DNA from 3 places in the Vibrio sp. TH_r3 genome. Region 3 is predicted to be linked to each of the others. Evidence: predicted binding sites of a transcription regulator. Region 3 holds the regulator's gene; each other region holds the start of a gene.
The links. Region 3 encodes CRP, which controls carbon source genes, mostly activating them, when cyclic AMP is high. Its sites were predicted from a motif close to TGTGANNNNNNTCACA; they were not measured.
Positions count from the first base shown of each region.

Region 1: the regulator CRP is predicted to act here: its motif matches at 3,004-3,019, upstream of malT (HTH-type transcriptional regulator MalT).
Region 2: the regulator CRP is predicted to act here: its motif matches at 1,887-1,902, upstream of R3X26_RS12290 (CTP synthase).

Region 1 covers NZ_JAWMPW010000025.1:20,402-25,379, forward strand. The annotation lists gene malT (HTH-type transcriptional regulator MalT) at 76-2,781, opposite strand; gene R3X26_RS16010 (glycogen/starch/alpha-glucan phosphorylase) at 3,375-4,978, shown strand, end outside.
Region 2 covers NZ_JAWMPW010000014.1:17,472-22,449, forward strand. The annotation lists gene relA (GTP diphosphokinase) at 1-704, shown strand, start outside; gene mazG (nucleoside triphosphate pyrophosphohydrolase) at 775-1,566, shown strand; gene R3X26_RS12290 (CTP synthase) at 1,987-3,639, shown strand; gene eno (phosphopyruvate hydratase) at 3,718-4,978, shown strand, end outside.
Region 3 covers NZ_JAWMPW010000017.1:15,389-20,366, reverse strand. The annotation lists gene groL (chaperonin GroEL) at 1-1,426, shown strand, start outside; gene crp (cAMP-activated global transcriptional regulator CRP) at 1,634-2,266, opposite strand; gene R3X26_RS13620 (phosphoribulokinase) at 2,512-3,381, opposite strand; gene R3X26_RS13615 (YheU family protein) at 3,471-3,683, opposite strand; gene R3X26_RS13610 (hydrolase) at 3,691-4,668, opposite strand; gene R3X26_RS13605 (TIGR02444 family protein) at 4,784-4,978, opposite strand, start outside.

The sequences.
Region 1 (4,978 bases), on a different contig from region 3:
CGTAGCTTAATTGTATACTCTTGCTAATTGAAGCTGCAATGTTACCTACCATTCCAAGTAGTTTGGTTATAATATCTAATTAATTAAATTAATTAAATTTTCTGCCATCTCAATAGCATTTTTTCTATTAGTTATATTTAGTTTTTGATAAAGGTTTCGAATGTGTGTTTTGATTGTTGTCCCTGCTACATCGAGTTCTTGCGCTATTTGTTCGTTACTAAAACCAGAATAAATCAAACCAAGTACTTGCCACTCTCTTTGTGTTAACGGGCTGGTTCTGACTAATTCAGGAACATTAGGCTGATGAAGTAACTGATGAATAAACTCTTCATCAAAATGTATCGATCGGCTGCGTTGCTTGTCTGAGATATCATTGATTAATTGCTGCGCTCGATGTTTTTCTAGTTCACCCAAGGCTGACCGGTTTATTAATTTTTGCAATACCGGAAGAAGCAATCCGCCATCTATAAGAAAGTCTCCTAAGATACTTGTTTGATTGGTCATTATTAGTGCTTGTTCAAGTTTTTCTCTCGCGCTTTTGTCATCTTGCTGTTTAATAGCCAATATCGCTTGCATGACTAGGTTTCGGTTTATATCAGAAATTAAATTTGAGTCAGCAGCTTGTTTAGTAAGGAAGGATAAGCTGGTATCGGCATCTTCGTATTCACCAAGATAGATCTGTACTCTAATAATGTTGCGCCATTGCAGTTGTAAGAAATGGTTTTTAGCGTCGGTTGGTTTAATAGCTGATGCTAACCATTGTTGCATTGATTCTATATCGTTGCGCGCTTGCCAATAAAGAATGAGGGAAAGGGAAGCATTAGCAGTCCAATCTAGATGATAGCTTGATTGTGTCAGTAACTGTTCTATTTTTGTAATAAATTTAGTTGCCTTATCCAATTCGCCTCTGCCAACAGCAATGCGAGCTAGCATAGAATAACTATGTAAATGCTTGCTTTGATCGGTTACCCCCAATACTTCAATACCTGTGTATGCATGGTGTTCAGCTTCATCTAATCGATTCCAACACCATAAAATTTGGGTTTTTAATCGCAATGCAAACTCATGTAACGGAAGTTGTTGCAATTTTTGATCTTCAATTAATTTGAAAGCATGATCTAGCATTTCAAATGCGGCTTGGATAAAGCCTTGCGCAACCAGAATTTCGCTTTGTTGCAAAATAGCCCAAAGTGCTTGATGATAAAGTTGATGTTGACGAGCTAATTTTTCAGTCTGTTGCATAAGAGGTAATGCACGCTCTAGTTGCCCCAAAACATGGTTCACTTCACCAACGATTGATATCGCGACAATACGGCTATGATATATCGTGGTATCTAATTGGCTTAAGGCGAGTTCGGCGTATTCTAGTGCTCGTTGTGGATCATTTTTATTGATGGAAATTTGTGCCAGCAATGCATTGACTTGACCTTGGTCAGTAGTGGTTAATTTGAGTTTTTGTTGCTCCATTTTAATTAGCGATTCGGTTAACATATCTTCTACTTCATTGTATCTATGTTGACTTTGAGATAACCATGCTCGCAATAGCGGCAATTTCATGTCGCTGTATAGTAAATCACTATCAAGTTTATTTAGTGCATTATCCAGTACCTTTAGATCACCTCGATTAAACATTTTCCAACCGGAATCAAGGATTATTTTGCTCATTAGCGTACTATCTTGAGCGTTTTGAGCGTGAAAAAGTGCTTGGTACGGTACACCCAATTTCAGCCAAGTTTCAGCCGCTTGGCGATGTAAACTAACTTCTTCATCATTGATGTTGGTTTTTCTTTGGTGAGTGAGAAACTCGGCGAATAGATGATGAAAACGATACCAGTTTTGTTCTCCTTCCAAGCGATAGATAAACAACCCAAATCGATTAAGAGATTCTATCATCGCCAATGAATCGGTTCGGTTGGTGATATTATTAACTAAAGTGTCGTTAAATGTTTCTAATATAGAACAACGCATTAAAAAGTTTTTGGTCTCTGAATCGAGTATGTCAAAGACTTCTTCTATTAAATAATCCCAAAGATGCGCATGATTAAATTTTGCGACCGATTCAGCCGATTGAACTAAAGTTTTTTGTTGGTACTGGGCTTGTAAGGCAATTAGTTGTAAGGCAGAAGGCCAACCCTCTACATAAGATTGTAAATTATATGCCGTGGTATCATCGATTCCGTCGGCAACACGTTGATTGAAAAAGCGTGTAGTTTCTTCTGTGTCGAATGCTAATGCCTGATTATCTATCTCGAGCATTAAATCTCGTACACGCAGATTAGCTGTACCCAAGGGAGGGGAACTTCTACTGGTAACTACTAACGTCATATTATCCGGCATGTTTTTTATGAAGAACCGCATAGCTTCGTGGATCTCGTCTGAGTTTATAAGATGGTAGTCGTCGAGTGCGACATAAAACTCATCAAAATAATTAGATAGCTCTACAAAAATTTCTTCAAATAGAGAGGTAAGCGAAGAAAACTGTCGCCTTTTAGCTAGTGTTTCAGAAATAGGACACTTATTGTTAGTTGCCTTATTGATAGCGTGAATAAAATAGTCAGCGAAGCGGTTAGAATCATTGTCACTATTATCTATGCTAAACCACCCTACAGCGCTTTTATTTGCAAGCCATTGGGTTGCCATGGTTGTTTTCCCATAGCCAGCAGGGGATCGAAAAAGAACCAGTTTATAAAAAGGGGCTTGTTGCAATAAATCGAGTACTCTTGGTCTCATTATTGCGTTGTGCAATCGGCTTGGTCTGGTTAATTTTGATGGTATCAACATAAGTCATTTCAATTAGTTATTGTGTGATTTTTCAGTCACTATCTTTGTGTGTACATTGTGAAATTTGACGATAAAAAAGTCGCATAAGCTTCTAGGAATGTCATTTAGACGACAAAGAGACAACATAGAAGCTATCCTACGCTAAGCGTTGCCCTAGCGTACATTCCCATTCTCAAATATGTATGACATGGCGCAAATTACTGATCATCTACGCCCTAAAATTGAGTCATTGGTCACATATTGTGTAAGTGGGGGATATAATTAACGATGTTACTTGTACATATTAGTGTCACTGAAACAATTCTGAGCTTTAATTATTTTGTGACCAGATTTACTTTTTTGAGAGTATTTTGTTTTCAGGTTACTTTTAGTCTTTCGAGATTAATTTAGGTAAAAAAGATGCACGCGTGATCTTTGTCACTTACGTTCGCCTTGTCGGCTTCAATAATGTGATTTTGATCTTTAATTATGCGGAGGACGACTTTCTACGCCCTAGATACTCCTCCTCCTTCTCCTGAATCATGGGAGGATGTTCTGCTTGATAATTCAATGCAGGATGAGCAAAAGATGAATGAAAACTAAGAGATGTCGTTATGAAACCAACTCAACAAGCTAAATTCGATAAAGCCTCATTTCAGGCTAATGTTAAAAAGCACTTAACCGCAACTTACGCAACAACAGTGGAGAACGCTGATTCACGAGCATGGTATTTAGCAATGGGGCGTGCGTTAGCAGAGTTAACCACATTTGATCTACTTGAAACAGAAAATGATCCAGCAATTAAAAATGCCAAAAGTGTTAACTATTTGTCGCTTGAATTTTTGATTGGGCGTTTAACTGGCAACAATTTAATTAGTATGGGGTTGTATGGCCAAATTACAGATGCGATGAGTGAGTTAGGTCAAAGCCTTTCTGATTTGCTAGAAGAAGAACGCGATCCATCGTTGGGTAATGGTGGCTTAGGTCGTTTAGCTGCTTGTTTTATGGATTCTTGTGCAGCACAAGAGTATCCGACGATTGGTTATGGGTTGCATTATGAATATGGTCTTTTTAAGCAGTCTTTTGAACACGGGCACCAAAAAGAAGCACCAGACGCATGGCGCGGTGTAGAGGGGTATCCGTGGGAAATTGCTCGTCCAGAATATGCACAGCAAATTGGTTTTTATGGTCATGTAGAATCTGAATATGTTGACGGCGTTGAGAAACGTCGATGGGTTCCAGGAATGCAAGTACAAGGTATGCCATGGGATCTACCGATTGTTGGTTATGAAAGTGACACAGTTTATCCATTGCGCTTATGGGAATGTCGAGCCATTGCCCCTTTCTCATTAGAAAGTTTCAACAATGGTGATTACTTTGAAGCTCAACATGCTCTTATCGACTCGGGGAATATTACAAAAGTACTTTACCCAAATGACAACCATGAAAAAGGTAAAACACTTCGTCTAATGCAGCAGTATTTTCATAGTGCGGCTTCTATTGGCGATATTCTCCGTCGTCATGACGCGGCAGGGCATGACATAAGGGATTTACCAAAATACGAAACAATCCAACTTAACGATACTCATCCAACGGTTTCAATTCCTGAATTGATGCGCATTCTGATTGATGAACGTGGTCTTTCGTGGGATGACGCATGGGGGATTTGTTCTAAAACCTTCGCCTATACCAATCATACCTTGCTGCCTGAAGCCTTAGAAACGTGGAGTGAATCTCTGATTCAACGTTTACTACCTCGTCATATGGAAATTATCTATCACATTAACCATTTATTTTTGATTGAAGTACGAGCTAAATGGCCAGGTGATGTAGATAAGCAGCGTAAGCTCTCTATTATTCAAGAAGGCTTCCATCGTATGGTGCGTATGGCTAATTTATGCGTAGTGGGTTCATATGCAGTTAATGGTGTTGCGGCCCTACATTCTGAATTAGTTAAACGTGATTTATTCCCTGAATTTAACGAGTTATATCCAAACAAACTACAGAACGTCACCAATGGTGTAACGCCGCGTCGTTGGTTGAAATTCTGTAATCCAGGGCTTTCTAATCTAATTTCAGAAAAAATTGGGACAGACTGGCCTGCCGACCTCGATCAATTAACTCAAATCGCCAAATTTGCCGATGATAAAGAATTTCAACAACAATATATGGCGGTTAAAAAACAAAACAAACAGCGTCTTGCTGATTGGGTTAAAGA
Region 2 (4,978 bases), on a different contig from region 3:
AAATTTTAGAGCTAGAGCTTACCAAAATAGGGGCAACATTAAAACATGCTGATGATTACGCCCTCAAGCGTTTTAATGTTAATACACCCGATGAGCTCTATGCAGGTATTGGTAGTGGTGATTTACGAATTAACCAAGTCATTAATCATATTAATGCATTAGTCAATAAGCCAACTGCCGAAGAGGAAGATAAGCAAGCTTTAGAGAAACTGCAAGAGCAAGGGGCTAAATCGTCTGTTCAAAATCGACCTCATAAAGATGCCATTGTAGTTGAAGGGGTTGATAACTTAATGTCGCATTTAGCAAGATGCTGTCAGCCAATTCCAGGAGATATCATTGCTGGGTATATTACCCAAGGTAGAGGTATTTCTGTGCATAGAAGTGATTGTGAGCAATTGGCTGAGCTACGATTACATGCTCCGGAGCGTATTATTGATACTGTTTGGGGGGGCTCTTATTCGGGGAACTTTATTCTCACTCTTCGAGTGGATGCGCTAGAACGCGGTGGATTACTTAAGGATATAACGACACTGTTAGCCAATGAGAAGCTAACAGTGTCGAGTATGAAAAGTCGGCATGATTATAAACGTCAGATGCTTATTATGGACTTCAATTTAGAAGTGAAAAATGTAGAGCTTCTTAGCCGGGTTATTTCTCGCATCGAACAAATTCGAGACGTTATTTCGGTAAGACGCTTACGTTAAAGCTCTTAAACTTAAATGCTAGTGATTTGAATAGAAAAAATAACCAGAATATAAAGTGAGAAACGAGTAAATGGCGGATAGCGTACAGCAACTTTTAAATATTATGTCTCAATTGCGTGACCCTGAAAAAGGCTGTCCTTGGGATTTAAAACAAAACTTCGACTCTATTATTCCACATACAATCGAAGAGACATTCGAAGTGGTAGATGCTATCAATAATAAAGATTGGCTCAACTTAAAAGAAGAACTTGGTGACGTGTTGTTTCAAGTGATTTTTTACAGTCAATTAGCGAAAGAACAACAGCTTTTTGAGTTTCACGATGTTGTGGAAACAGTGAATGAAAAGCTCATTCGTCGCCATCCTCATGTGTTTTCTGATCTAACACTTACCTCTGAACAAGAGATAAATGCCAATTGGGAGCGAGAAAAAGTGAAAGAAAAGGCCAAGTTGGGCAAAGTGGAACAGAGTATATTAGATTCTGTTCCTAAATCCCTTCCTGCTCTTGCTAAAGCTAATAAAATACAAAAGCGTTGTGCTAAGCATGGTTTTGATTGGGATACGATTGGACCTGTTGTGGATAAAGTAAAAGAAGAGTTAGATGAAGTGCTTGATGAAGTTCTCCAAGTCACTCCTGATGAAAAAGCGATTGAAGAAGAATTAGGCGACCTTCTTTTTGCTACCGTAAATTTAGTTCGTCACTTAGGCAAAGATCCAGAAGTCGCTTTGCGTAAAGCAAACGATAAATTTGAAACTCGCTTCAAAGGTGTTGAGCGTTTAGTTCGTGCGCAAGGAAAGCAATTGGATGATTTCAATCTAGACCAGTTAGATGCAATGTGGGACGAAGTTAAAAAAGGTCAATAATATTGATGTAATTATCATTATTATCAGAACAATTAGGAAAGTATCATCTGAAATTTTGTGAATAACATCTATAAACCATCAAATCGAATACTAAAATAACCGCGTAATTGTTTAACTTGTTTTAAATTTTAGACTGGTCGAAAGTTATACTCGGACCAGTTATCGATTACTTGCTTGTTTTACTCAACGGTAGCTATACTTCGTAACATAAGATAGTTGATTTGTATGCTTTAAATTAAGTAGGGATAAGCATCGACTAGTGATAGGCATAGGTTAATGACTTGTTGAATTGATTTGAAGCAAAAAATAAATTAACCAAGTGTGATAAGTTTCACGTTGTGGCGTTAAAGGGCTTCTGGTATATTTGCATCCCGTCCAGACAGCACCAATTTCCCTCATTCAACCAATTTCAGGTTAAACATGACGACAAATTACATTTTTGTTACTGGCGGGGTGGTATCCTCACTAGGTAAAGGTATTGCAGCCGCATCTCTTGCGGCTATTTTAGAAGCTCGTGGTCTCAAAGTGACCATGATGAAGCTTGACCCTTATATCAACGTTGATCCCGGCACTATGAGCCCAATTCAACATGGTGAAGTATTTGTTACCGAAGACGGTGCAGAAACCGATCTCGATCTTGGTCATTATGAACGATTCATTCGTACCAAAATGAGCAAGCGCAACAACTTTACTGCTGGCCGTGTTTATGCTGACGTACTTAGAAAAGAGCGTCGTGGTGATTACTTGGGTGCAACAATTCAAGTTATACCTCACATTACTAATGCGATTAAAGATCGTGTTTACGATGGCGCTGAAGGCCATGACATTGCTATAGTTGAGGTTGGCGGTACGGTTGGTGATATCGAATCTCTGCCATTTATGGAAGCTATTCGTCAGTTAGCAGCAGAAGTAGGTCGTGAACGAGCTATGTTTATGCACTTGACTTTAGTACCTTATTTAGCCGCTGCCGGTGAAGTGAAAACTAAGCCAACTCAGCATTCTGTAAAAGAATTACTTTCTATTGGTATCCAGCCAGATATTTTAGTTTGTCGTAGTGATCGTATGATCCCTGCAAATGAACGTAAAAAAATAGCACTTTTCTGTAACGTCCCAGAAAAAGCTGTTATCTCAATGAAAGACGTAGATTCTATCTACAAAATCCCTCAATTGATCAAAGCTCAAGCATTAGATGATCTTGTCTGTGCTCGTTTTGGAATTCAAGCACCAGAAGCGGATCTGTCAGAGTGGGAACAAGTTATCTATGAAGAAGCAAATCCTACCGCGGATGTAACCGTTGGAATGGTTGGTAAATATATAGAACTTCCAGATGCTTATAAATCGGTTAACGAAGCACTTAAACATGCAGGGTTGAAAAACCGCTTAAATGTCACCATTAAATATGTCGACTCACAAGATGTAGAGAACAAAGGTGAAGAAATGTTCGCAGATTTAGATGCGATTCTTGTACCTGGTGGTTTTGGTGATCGTGGCATCGAAGGTAAAATCCTTGCCGCTAAATATGCGCGTGAAAATAACGTGCCTTATTTAGGGATTTGTTTAGGTATGCAAGTGGCTCTAATCGAATTTGCAAGAAATGTTGCTGGCCTTGAAGGCGCGCATTCAACAGAATTTAACAAAGACACAAAGTATCCCGTGGTAGGATTAATTACCGAATGGGTCGATGGTGAAGGTAAGGTTGAAGAACGTACTGAGCAATCTGACTTAGGTGGTACTATGCGTCTCGGCTCTCAGCTTTGTCATCTTGAAAAAGGCACACTAGCTAAAGAGTTATACGGTAGCGCGACAATTCATGAACGTCACCGTCACCGTTATGAAGTAAACAACAATCTTCGTCCTCAGATTGAAAAAGCCGGTTTAAAAGTATCAGGCTTGTCTGCAGATAAAAAGCTTGTTGAGGTAATTGAGAACCCAAATCATCCATGGTTTGTTGCCTCTCAGTTCCACCCTGAATTCACGTCTACGCCTCGCGATGGACATCCGTTGTTCGCTGGCTTTATTAAAGCAGCTGGTCAATATCAACGTGGTGAATTCGATACAGAACAGAGTAAGTAATACAAGAATCCGGATAACGACACATGAAGTGTGGTTATTCTTAGTTTTGACATAAAAATTGAACGAGAGGAAACATCAATGTCTAAGATCGTTAAAGTTCTAGGTCGTGAAATCATCGACTCACGTGGTAACCCAACAGTAGAAGCTGAAGTACACCTAGAAGGCGGTTTCGTCGGTATGGCTGCAGCTCCATCTGGTGCATCTACTGGTTCTCGCGAAGCTCTTGAGTTACGTGACGGTGATAAAGCACGTTTCCTAGGTAAAGGTGTTCTTAAAGCGGTTGAAGCAGTAAACGGTACAATTGCTGAAGCTCTAGTTGGTAAAGATGCTAAAGCTCAAGCTGAAGTTGATCAAATTATGATCGATTTGGATGGTACAGAAAACAAAGCTAAATTTGGTGCTAACGCAATCCTAGCGGTTTCTCTTGCAAACGCAAAAGCAGCAGCAGCGGCTAAAGGTATGCCTTTATTCGAGCACATTGCAGAACTTAATGGTACTGCTGGTCAGTTCTCTATGCCTCTTCCAATGATGAACATCATCAATGGTGGTGAGCACGCTGATAACAACGTTGATATCCAAGAATTCATGATTCAACCTGTTGGTGCTTCAACTCTTAAAGAAGCTTTACGTATCGGTGCTGAAGTATTCCACAACCTAGCGAAAGTACTTAAAGCTAAAGGCCTAAGCACAGCAGTTGGTGATGAAGGTGGTTTTGCTCCTAACCTAGAATCTAATGCTGCGGCTCTAGCTGCAATCAAAGAAGCAGTAGAACTTGCAGGTTACGAGTTAGGTAAAGACGTAACACTTGCGATGGATTGTGCTGCATCTGAGTTCTATGACAAAGAAGCTGGAAACTACAACATGAAAGGTGAAGGTAAAGTCTTCACTTCAGAAGAGTTTAACTTCTACTTGCAAGATCTTGCTAACCAGTACCCAATCGTATCTATTGAAGATGGTCTTGACGAATCAGATTGGGATGGCTTTAAGCATCAAACTGAACTTCTAGGTGACAAACTTCAACTAGTTGGTGATGATCTATTCGTTACAAACACTAAGATTCTTGCTGAAGGTATTGAGAAAGGCGTTGCTAACTCTATCCTTATCAAGTTTAACCAAATTGGTTCTTTAACAGAAACTTTGGCTGCTATCAAAATGGCTAAAGATGCTGGTTATACTGCTGTTATCTCTCACCGTTCTGGTGAAACAGAAGATGCAACTATTGCTGATTTAGCAGTAGGTACTGCTGCTGGTCAAATCAAAACAGGTTCTATGAGCCGTTCTGACCGTGTTGCTAAGTACAACCAACTTATCCGTATCGAAGAAGCTCTAGGTGCACGTG
Region 3 (4,978 bases):
AGAAGTGGCTTCTCAAGCAAATGATGCCGCTGGTGACGGAACAACAACAGCTACAGTATTAGCTCAGTCAATCATTACTGAAGGCCTTAAAGCGGTAGCTGCTGGTATGAATCCAATGGACCTTAAACGTGGTATCGATAAAGCAGTTGTTGCTGCAGTAGAAGAGCTTAAAGCTCTATCTGTGCCATGTGCAGATACAAAAGCGATAGCACAAGTAGGAACGATTTCAGCGAACACTGATGAAACTGTTGGTAACATCATTGCTGAAGCGATGGAAAAAGTAGGTCGCGACGGTGTGATTACTGTTGAAGAAGGCCAAGCACTTCAAGATGAACTTGATGTTGTTGAAGGTATGCAGTTTGACCGAGGCTACCTATCTCCATACTTCATTACTAACCAAGAAGCGGGTGCGGTTGAATTAGAAAACCCATTCATTCTTTTGATCGACAAAAAAATATCGAATATTCGTGAGTTGCTAACCACGTTAGAAGCCGTTGCTAAAGCCTCTCGTCCACTGCTGATCATTGCGGAAGATGTTGAAGGTGAAGCACTGGCTACATTGGTAGTAAACAACATGCGTGGCATCGTGAAAGCAGCAGCAGTTAAAGCACCTGGTTTTGGTGATCGTCGCAAGTCAATGCTACAAGATATAGCGATTCTAACTTCTGGTACGGTTATTTCTGAAGAGATTGGTTTAGAACTAGAAAAAGCAACGTTAGAAGATCTAGGTCAAGCTAAGCGCGTGATCATTACTAAAGAAAACACAACTATCATTGATGGTCTTGGTGAAGAAGAAATGATTCAAGGTCGTGTTTCTCAAATTCGTCAGCAAATTGAAGAAGCGACATCAGATTACGATAAAGAGAAACTACAAGAGCGCGTAGCGAAACTTGCTGGTGGTGTTGCCGTAATCAAAGTTGGTGCTGCGACTGAAGTTGAAATGAAAGAGAAAAAAGACCGCGTGGAAGATGCACTTCACGCAACTCGTGCTGCAGTTGAAGAGGGCGTCGTTGCTGGTGGTGGTGTTGCACTTATTCGCGCAGCATCTAAAGTTGCAGGCCTTGAAGGTAGCAACGAAGAACAAAATGTTGGTATTCGTGTTGCTCTTCGAGCAATGGAAGCACCTATCCGTCAAATCGTTGAGAATGCAGGTGAGGAAGACTCAGTTGTTGCTAACAACGTTAAAGCAGGCGAAGGCAGCTATGGCTACAACGCAGCGACAGGCGAATACGGTGATATGCTTGAAATGGGTATTCTAGATCCAACCAAAGTAACGCGTAGCGCACTACAGTTCGCAGCTTCAGTTGCTGGTCTTATGATCACAACAGAAGCAATGGTTACTGATGTTCCTGCTAAAGATGCTGGTGCTGCAATGCCTGATATGGGCGGCATGGGTGGTATGGGTGGAATGCCAGGAATGATGTAAAATTCCGCTACCTATGTGACTAAAGTTTAGCGGTCATGTTAAATGGATTGGGCATGTTTAAATATATGCCCAATCAAGTTACAAGCACCATAAATTAGAAACGCTTACAATAAAAGCTATCCTAATTTTATCGAAAAAAAAAGCAGCGATTCCGCTGCTTTTTTAGTTTGTCTTTATGTATAGGTGGCTCGTATTAACGAATAATTTTTATCGAGTACCGTAGACAACGATGGTTTTACCGTGTGCAGAAATTAAGTTCTGCTCTTCAAGCATTTTCAAAATACGTCCAACTGTCTCACGCGAACAGCCAACAATTTGTCCAATCTCTTGACGAGTGATTTTGATCTGCATCCCATCAGGGTGCGTCATTGCATCAGGCTGTTTTGCCAAATTAAGCAGCGTTTGAGCAATACGACCAGTTACATCTAAGAAGGCTAAATCACCTACTTTTTGGCTTGTCGTTTGTAGACGGCTTGCCATTTGAGACGAAAGACGCATCAAAATATCAGGGTTAACTTGAATCAGCTGGCGGAATTTCTTAAATGAAATTTCAGCAACTTCACAAGGTGATTTTGCTCGTACCCATGCGGTACGTTCTTGGTCTTCTTCAAAGAGGCCTAGCTCACCGATGAAGTCACCTTGGTTAAGATAAGACAGAATCATCTCTTTACCTTCTTCATCCTTGATAAGCACAGCCACTGAGCCTTTCACAATATAATACAGAGTTTCAGCTTTCTCACCCGCGTGGATAAGCGTACTCTTTGATGGATACTTATGAATATGACAGTGTGAAAGAAACCACTCTAATGTTGGATCGGTTTGAGGTTTACCTAGAACCATAATTATCTCACTATTATCTGCAGGGCCTACTTAAGCAGCGTTCCTTTGCCGCGTCCCTATTTTTCGGTGACGTTAGCATAGGATTTCTTAGTCAAAGCTGCAAGCTACATATGTATGTCTGTTAAGAATAGTATCCTTTTTTACAGTCAATTTCTTGATTTTGATCGCTCTAAAATCCTTATTCTTCGCGTAAAAATGTGCACATCATCACGGTATAACAAACAAACTGCTAAATCGGTCAGAAATTAACCTATCTTGCCAGTTTCAATTAACTGTTGAAGGACTGGCCGGATAATTAATTCCATAGCAAAGCTCATTTTTCCACCTGGAACAACGATCGTATTGTGGCGCGAAACAAATGAGCCATCAATCATAGCTAAGAGATACGGAAAATCGACATTCTTCATACCACGCAAACGGATAACCACAAAACTTTCATCTAAACTCGGGATCCCTTTAGCGTTAAGAGGGTTTGATGTGTCGACGGTTGGAACACGCTGAAAGTTAATATGTGTGCGAGAAAATTGAGGAGTAATATAATTTAGGTAATCATCCATAGAGCGAACGATTGAATCGGTTACGGCTTCTCTTGAGTGACCTCTATCTCTAGTGTCACGTACGAACTTTTGAATCCATTCTAAATTAACAATCGGCACCATACCAATAAGCAAGTCTGCATGTTGTGATACATTAACCTCACCATCGACCACTGCGCCGTGCAAGCCTTCATAAAAAAGCACATCACTGTCTTCGGGTAAATCTTGCCAAGGTGTAAAGGTTCCTGGCATCTGATTATAAGGAACGGCTTCATCAAAGGAGTGTAGATAACGTCTTACTTGTCCTTTTCCTTCTTCTCCATATTTCTTGAAGAATTGTTCTAAGGCCGGAAAGTCGTTTGCTTGTGGACCAAAATAACTGATGTGTCGTCCTTGTTCTTTGGCTTTACGAATCTCAATGTCCATTTCTGGGCGAGTGAACTTATGAAAGCTATCTCCTTCAACCCATGCGGCTTTAACGTTCATCATATTAAACATTTTTCGAAATGCTTCTGAAGTTGTCGTTGTTCCTGCGCCAGATGAACCTGTAACAGCGATAACCGGATGTTTTGCGGACATGATATCCCTTGTTATTAAATTAGATTAAACGGTGTAATTTGCTAGTTTATGGGATTCTCTAAAAAGAATAAATGCTTTAGTTTTGCCAGCTAAAATTCGCCTTTGAGTTTAATATCAACGGTTTCATGTAATTCTGAAAACACGATAACGGCGTCACCCACTCTAAGTTGTTCTTTTACTTGCGCTACTTTGTCATCGAGCGTTACTTCATTTTGCCCATAATCCGTTCCTTCTCTCAGAACAAATTCTTTGATTAAATTGTCTAGCGTGTCATTTTCAATCTCTTGCCATGGAATAATCATGTGATTTTTACGTCTCTGTGCGAATGTTTTGATAATAATTTGGCAATGTTTCTTCTAACCAAAATTTTGGTTTAGTCATTGAACCAGTTAGAAAGCCGACATGACCTCCTTGTTCAAACAGTCGATAATGTATGTTTTTGTTTAATGTAAAGCTGGGGATAACTTGCTCAGTCATAAAGGGATCATCTTTAGCATGAATTAGCTGCAAAGGAACGGTGACATCATTGAGTACATTCATTCCCGAACATCGGCGGTAATAATCATGAGCACTTTTAAAATTATGCAAAGGGGCGGTGATAAGGTCATCGAATCCGCGCAGAGTTTTAAGGGAATGTATTGTGTCGGTTGATACTCCGATCGCTTGGCTTAACTGATTGTGTTTTTTCAGCGCGTTTTTCTTTAATGAACTCAATAAATAGTTACGATATACCTTGGAGAACCCTTGTTCAATACGAGAAGAACATGCTGCAAGATCCAAAGGAGCGGACACGACAGTTGCTGCTTGTACTATAGGATCATCATTATATTTGGCTAGATAGTTAACTAACATATTACCGCCAAGCGATACACCGATAGCGACAATGGGTTGATCTGGGAAGTTTTTGCGTAAATATTCAAGTACAAACCGGGCGTCTTCAGTTTCTCCAGAATGGTAAGCTCTTGCCAACTTGTTTGGCCTGCCACTACAGCCTCTAAAGTGCATCATAACAGACAGCCAACCATCTTGTGCAAAGGCGTGCATAAGTCCGTTTGCATATGGGCTGTAAAAACAGCCTTCCAAGCCGTGGAAAAGGACAAAGATAGGTTTATTTTTTGCTGAATCAGTTGTCTGATCTTCACTCCATGCGAGATCAAGAAAATCACCATCAAGTGTGTTTAAGGTTTGCCATTGAGCAGTAAACAGTGGTTTTTTTCTGATAAATCGAGGAATGACAGTTTGGATATGTGGGTTACTTAATCCACGAGCAGCTTTAAATTCGGTCATAATAGTTGGTCATCGATTGATGTGGAGTTGATTCTGCATTGATTCTAACAGAGATCAGTTTATCGGTGAGATGAAAATTTATAATCGTTAGGTTGATGCTAACTTAACCGAGGTTTTATGAGCTGGTGTTAGCAGAATGTTTTGCAAAGGTTGCTGTAAAAAGGTGTTCGGCATTGAGTGAGCGACAGTAAGCTAATGCTAACGGTTCTTTATTGTTGGGCGTGAGTTCAAGGATATTAATACATTCGACTAAATCTGACTGCTGTTGTTTTTCTAATAGTAGTTCAAATTCTAACGATTCTCGATATAA